Cystobacter fuscus DSM 2262: one gene and its partner. The protein of the gene in region 1 interacts with the protein of each later gene in a pairwise test. Links are inferred from orthologs where the notes say so. Each region holds a gene or a part of one and is shown in the gene's direction. Other genes may lie near its edges.

Evidence for each region. The genes of interacting proteins can lie anywhere in the genome.
Region 2: the proteins of D187_RS04855 (region 1) and topA interact in binary tests that used the Escherichia coli proteins (3 or more experiments, as listed by UniProt). The link is inferred for Cystobacter fuscus DSM 2262 from one-to-one orthologs.

The regions. Positions count from the first base shown.
Region 1 is NZ_ANAH02000004.1:67,399-70,527, forward strand. What follows is about bases 18-2,871. They hold D187_RS04855 (YigZ family protein), read left to right. Parts: upstream 18-1,058; coding sequence 1,059-1,685; downstream 1,686-2,871. Other genes in these bases: D187_RS04845 (hypothetical protein), read left to right, coding at 18-499; D187_RS04850 (DoxX family protein), read right to left, coding at 445-882; D187_RS04865 (SDR family NAD(P)-dependent oxidoreductase), read right to left, coding at 2,352-2,871. Also shown: more of D187_RS04845, read left to right, coding at 1-17; more of D187_RS04865, read right to left, coding at 2,872-3,129.
Region 2 is NZ_ANAH02000071.1:201,221-204,664, forward strand. What follows is about bases 112-3,280. They hold topA (type I DNA topoisomerase), read left to right. Parts: upstream 112-479; coding sequence 480-3,080; downstream 3,081-3,280. Other genes in these bases: D187_RS46280 (DNA-processing protein DprA), read left to right, coding at 112-471; D187_RS46290 (TraR/DksA family transcriptional regulator), read right to left, coding at 3,134-3,280. Outside these bases: more of D187_RS46280, read left to right, coding at 1-111; more of D187_RS46290, read right to left, coding at 3,281-3,444. UniProt on the Escherichia coli protein: Releases the supercoiling and torsional tension of DNA, which is introduced during the DNA replication and transcription, by transiently cleaving and rejoining one strand of the DNA duplex.

The DNA.
Region 1 (3,129 bases):
TTCAGCCCCCGTCCTCGTGCGAGGCCTGGCCGCGGGAGCCCTGGGCACCCTCGCCTTGAGTGCCTGGGAACCCTTGCGCGATGGGCTGCTCGGACATCCCCCACCGTACTCGGTGCGAGACATCGCCACGCGGGCGTTCCGCAACACCTGGGGCCTCCGGCTCGCGCCACGCCCGGCGCAACACCTGGGACTGCTCATGCGCTGGCTCTACGGCCCGGCGCTGGGAGTGCTCTACGCCAGACTCCGGCCCGCGCTTCCGCCCGCCGCGAGGCGATGGGGCCTGGTGCCAGGCACGGGCGTGGGCCTCTTCGAGCAGCTCGCCTTTGCCCTCCTGCGCGTCACCGCGCCGCCCCGCACCTGGACACCCGCCGAGCACGCCCTGCTCGCCCTCCAGGTGCTCCTGTATGGCCTCGTCACCGAGGCCGTGCTCTCACGAGAGGACGCTCAGGGGTCGCGCCGCAGCGGCACCAGCGCGCGGATCCGCGCGTCACGCAGGTAGAGCCCCGCCCAGACCACCACGCCAATGATGATGGGGCTGGTGAACGGGTCCGAGATGCGCACGTGCGTCGCGACGGCCCCACCGAGATAGGCCGTGAGCAAGAGGGCACCCAGCACGGCGGTGCGAGGCACCGCGTAGAGCACCACGCAGAGCAGCTCGACGACGCCGATGGGGACCAGCGTGGAGAGCGGGTAGCCCTGCTGCCCCTGCCAGCCTTGGACCACCTGCGGGTTCTGCGACAGCTTCATCACGGCGCTCATCAGGAACAAAGCCACGGACAATCCCGACAGGACACGTCCGGTCCACAGCATGGCCTTGCCGGTGGGAGGAGCCGCGGCGGCGTGAGGAGAAGACGGAGCGGAGGCATCGACAGGGGTGGACATCGGGGGCTCCTGGGGACGGAGAGGGACTTCTAGCTAGAGAGGGCTTCTAGATGAGGTGAACCGAACGAATGCCCGGCTGAATAGCGGCCGGACCGAGCGCGCGCAAGGAGACACGGGAGGTGAATTTCCACGCTGGAGCGTGCAACCGGCGGCCGAGGCCGTAGAGTGGACGGGGGATGGAAGCCAAACGCTACCTCGTGCCCGCGGGCGTCCACCGGGTCGAGCAGGAGTTGCAGAAGAGCCGCTTCCTCACCACGGCCGCTCCGGCGCCCACGGTGGAGGAGGCCCGAGCCTTCATCGCCCGCGTGCGCGAGGAGTTCCCCGACGCCACCCACAACTGCTGGGCGTATGTGGCGGGCCCGCCCGGCTCCACCGCCCAGGTGGGCATGAGCGATGATGGCGAGCCCCACGGTACCGCCGGCCGGCCCATGCTCAATGCCCTGCTCCACGGCGGAGTGGGCGAGGTGGCCGTCGTCGTCACCCGCTATTTCGGAGGCACGTTGCTGGGCAAGGGCGGGCTCGTGCGCGCCTATACCGGGTGCGTGCAACAGGCACTCGAGAGCCTCCCCACGATCGAGCGCGTGCCCAAGGCGCGTCTGGCCATCGAAATCGAATACGCGAGCGTGGATGGGTTGCGCCGCATGCTCCCCAACCACGAGGCGGAGCTGGTGTCCGAGGAGTACGCCGCCACCGTGGGCTACCAGCTCCTGCTGCCGCTCTCGCGGCTGGAAGCCTTCCGCAAGGCGCTGCTCGACCTGACCCTGGGAGAGGTGCTCATCGAGGTGCTGGAGCCCCGTCAGTAGACGATGCAGTCGAACTTCTCGATGACGGCCCGGAGTTCTTCCGGGGTGGTTTCCATCCGCTTGGCTATCGAAGGAGCGTGATAGGTCAACGATCTGGTGGGAGCTGGTTGGGTGTGAAGCTCGTCCACGGTGACACGCCCGAAGCGGCCCGGCCACTTGGCGTCTCTCAACTCGGAGGCACGGCCGATAGGGTCCAGGAACGTGAAGCAGGGCCACTTGGGAAAGCGCAGGGTGGAGGGATCACACCCCATGATGCGGCAGCCATCCATCCAGGCCTCGGTGAAGTCGCAGTCCTCGATGGCACCGAACCGATACCCCGGCAGGCTGCTGTACTCAGGCCAGTGCCCGAAATCGCATCCAGTCAGCCGCCCCTTGAACCGGCAACCCTTCAGGGACGCGGCCACCCATTGCTGGTGGTTCTTCAACTCCTGCTTCACCTCGTCGGTAGATCCGTCGGAACTGTTTTTTCACCTCTTCGTGCACGTAGCGCCCCCGGGCCTCGCGCTCCAGCAGCCGCGCCAGCCAATACTCACCCTTGTCCAGAGCAGTTTTGATGGCCTCCTTCTCCGCGTCCGAGAGCCTGTGCGGCCCCCACTCCTTCGCGGACCAGCGAATCGAGTGGACACGGCCCACCCTACACCGAAGCCACCCGACCGCCCGCCACGTCTAACGGGCCACGCGCGCGAGCCTCGCCGCGCCCAGCACCGCGCCGCCCGCGAGCGCCGCGATGGCCGCCGTCGCCGAGAAGCGCTTCCAGCGCGGCGTGGCCGGCACCGGGCCATAGGGGCCCATCACCCGGGGCATCGGCTGGAAGAGATTGCCCTCGCGGCGCTCCACCGGCTGCTCGCGCATCTGCATGCGCTTGCCCCACCGGCCGAGAATGAAATCCCCCACGAAAGGCACAATCGTATCCATCGCCAGGATGAGCCAGCCCTGGAGGAACACCGGCACGAGCGTCTTGCCCGGAGACCTCGCCGCCCGCACCACCGCTCGCGCCACCACGTCCACGTCATACGTGGGCGGCACCGGTTGCGGCGCCCGGCTGAACATCGTCGGCGCGTGCGCGAACATGTTCGACGACACCGACGGCACCAGGATGTTGGACACGTGGATGTCCGTGTTCGCCAGCTCCAGCTTCAGCGACTTGGCCCAGCCCAGTGTCGCGTGCTTGCTCGCCGAATACGGCGACAACAACGGCGCCCCGCCCTTGGACAGCATGGATTGCACGTTGAGGATGTGGCCGCTGCCCTGGCGCCGGAAGTGCGGCAACACCGCCCGCGCGAAGCGCATGAAGCCAAAGCAATTCACGTCGAACACCCGCGTGATGTGCTCCCACGGCAGCTCGTCGAAGAGCCCATAGGACTGCACCCCCGCGTCATTCACCAACAGGTCCACCCGCCCATAGTGCGCCACGCACTCGCGCACCACGTGCTCCACGTCCGAT
Region 2 (3,444 bases), on another replicon or contig:
AGCACGACGACGTTTCCCCGGCGCAACCGGCTCATTTCTGGCGCGTCGGATGCAGTGGTGGTTCTTCGGGCGGGGGTGGGTTCGGGCAGTCTCTACACGGCGGAGGCGGGCCGGGCGCAGGGCCGGGCGGTGCTCGCCCTGCCCGGAGACGTGCTGAACGAGGGGGCGGCGGGGTGCAATGCGTTGTTGCGTGATGGTCACGCCCGCGCGTGTCTGTCCGTTGAGGATGTCTGGCGGGCCGTGGGGATGCATCCCCTCCGGTACGTGCCGCCAGCGGAGGGTTCTTCATGGGAAGAACTCTCGGTGGAAGCGAGAGGGGCCTATCAGGTGTTGAACCGGGTTCCCAAGTCATTCGATGAGGTGTTGGCCGGCAGCCAGCTCTCCCCCGCGGCGCTCACCAGCGCCCTGGTGGAGTTGGAGCTGTCGGGATTCGTGATCCAGCACCCCGGCAGGTTGTTCGAGAGGGTCTGAGGAAAAGCATGGCGACGCGCACGAAGAAGACGGCGACCGCGGGCGAGCAGGAGGTCGAGGAGACGGCGGCCCCCGAGAAGCCGACCAAGAAGCCAGCGGCGCGCAAGAAGAGCGCCGCCAAGAAGAAGACCGCCGCGAAGAAGGCCTCCGCGAAGAAGGCGGCCGTCAAGCGCGGCAAGAAGGGCGAGCTCGCCACGGTGGAGGCCTCCGCCGAGGACGCCGACGCCGAGGCCGAGGCTCCCCGCCGCGGCAAGGGGCCGCACTACCTCGTGGTCGTCGAGTCGCCCGCCAAGGCGAAGACGATCAAGAAGTACCTGGGCTCGGGCTACACGGTGAAGGCGTCCGTGGGCCACATCCTCGACCTGCCCAAGAGCAAGATGGGCGTGGACCTGGAGCACGACTTCGAGCCCCAGTACGAGGTGATCAAAGGCAAGGAGAAGGTGCTCAACGAGCTGAAGAAGGCCGCCCAGGGCGTGGACAAGGTCTTCCTCGCCACGGACCCGGATCGCGAGGGCGAGGCCATCGCCTGGCACATCAACCAGCAGCTCGGCCACCCGGTCTCCTTCCGGGTGATGTTCAACGAGATCACCAAGCCGGCCATCCAGGAGGCCATCTCCAACCCGCGCCAGCTCAGCCAGGAGAACTACGACTCCCAGCAGACGCGCCGCATCCTGGACCGGCTCGTGGGCTATCAGATCTCGCCCATCCTCTGGAAGAAGGTGCGCCGGGGCCTGTCCGCGGGCCGCGTGCAGTCCGTCGCCGTGCGCCTCATCTGCGAGCGTGAGAGCGAGATCAAGGCCTTCGTGCCCCAGGAGTACTGGACGCTGGACGCGCTCTTGCAAGGCCAGTCCGGGCCGCCGTCCTTCAAGGCGAAGCTGTCGCGCGTGGACGGCAAGAAGGTGGAGCTCAAGGACCAGGCCACCACCCAGGGCCTCGTCGCCGAGGTGAAGAACGCTCCCTTCACCGTGAGCAAGGTGGACAAGCGTGAGCGGCGCCGCAACGCCCCCGCGCCCTTCATCACCTCCAAGCTCCAGCAGGAGGCCGCCAACCGGCTGCACTTCACCGCCAAGAAGACCATGGCGCTCGCCCAGCGGCTGTATGAAGGCGTGCTGCTCGGCGAGGAGGGCCAGACGGCGCTCATCACGTACATGCGTACGGACTCCACCCGTCTGTCCGATCAGGCCGTGGCGGGGGTGCGCGACTTCATCCTCCAGACGTATGGCGCGGACTACCTGCCCGAGGAGCCCGTCGTCTACCGCACCAAGAAGGGCGCCCAGGACGCGCACGAGGCCATCCGTCCCACCTCGCTCGAGTACCCGCCCTCCAAGGTGAAGGCCGCCTTCGACGCGATGAACGACGACATGGCCGCGGACATGTTCCGCCTCTACGAGCTCATCTGGAACCGCTTCGTGGCGTGCCAGACGAAGCCGGCCGTGTATGACCAGACGAGCGCGGACATCACCTCGGGCCGGGCCACGTTCCGCGCCTCGGGCTCCACGCTGAAGTTCCCCGGCTACCTGGCCATCTACGGCGCGAGCCTCACCCCCGAGGAGGAGGCCGCCCAGGAGAAGGCGCGCGCCGCCGGCGACGAGAGCGCCGACGACGCCACGGGCGAGCTGCCCGTGCTCAACGAGGGCGACAGCCTCGTGCTGCAGAAGCTGCTCGACGAGCAGCACTTCACCCAGCCCCCTCCGCGCTTCTCCGAGGCCACGCTCGTCAAGGAACTGGAGGAGCGGGGCATCGGCCGTCCCTCCACCTACGCCGCCATCCTCTCCACCATCCAGGACAAGAAGTACGCGGAGAAGATCGAGGGCCGCTTCCGCCCCACGGACCTGGGCCTCATCTGCAACGACTTGCTCGTCAAGCACTTCCCCCACGAGCTGGACGTGACGTTCACGGCCAGCATGGAGGAGAAGCTGGATCAGATCTCCGAGGGCGAGGCCAACTGGAAGGCCGTGCTCAAGGACTTCTACGCGCCCTTCAAGGAGACGCTCGAGAAGGCCGAGGCGGAGATGCGCGACGTCAAGCGCGAGGAGGTGAAGACCGACGTGGCGTGCGAGAAGTGCGGCAACGTCATGGTGATCAAATGGGGGAAGATGGGCCACTTCCTCGCGTGCTCGAACTATCCCGAGTGCAAGAACACCAAGGACTTCAAGCGCGACGCGGAAGGGAAGATCGTCATCGTGGAGGAGGAGACCACGGACGAGATGTGCGAGAACTGCGGCAAGAACATGGTCGTCAAGCGCGGCCGGTTCGGCAAGTTCCTCGCCTGCTCGGGCTACCCCGAGTGCAAGACGTCCAAGCCCATCTCCATCGGCGTGACGTGCCCGGACTGCAAGCAGGGCTACCTCACCGAGCGCCGCAGCCGTTTCGGGAAGATCTTCTTCGGGTGCAACCGCTACCCCGACTGCAAGTTCGCCGCGTGGGACCGGCCGCTGCCCGAGGCGTGCCCGCAGTGCCAGTCGCCCTACCTGGTGCAGAAGTTCTCCAAGCGTGACGGCCCCTTCGTGGCCTGCCCGAACAAGGAGTGCGACTACCGCCGGCAGATCACCGAGCCCGAGGCCATCCCTCCGGCGGCCAACGGGCCCGACGCGTCCTCGGCGGCCTGAGCCGTCCGTCTCGCGAAACCGGGGCGCTCGGGCAGACCGAGCGCCCTTGCCGCCTAGAGGGTGGGCACCGACTGGGCGTGGCCTCCGCGCGTCTCCAGCTCGTGGCTCGTCGCGTCCTCCTCGCAGCGGATGGCGAAGGGCATCGCCTCCAGCCGCTCGAGGGTGATGTCCGCGCCGCAATCCACGCACTCGCCGAACACGCCCGTGTCCATGCGACGCAGCGCGGCATCGATGAGCATCACCTCGCGCCGCTGCGCCTCCATCAGGCTGGACAGGGTGTAGTCCGCCAGCTCGGCCTGGGCCTGCTCCTCGTACTCGGGATCCCGATCCGAGGCCTTGAGCGCCGCGAGCTCGCGTTGGGCCC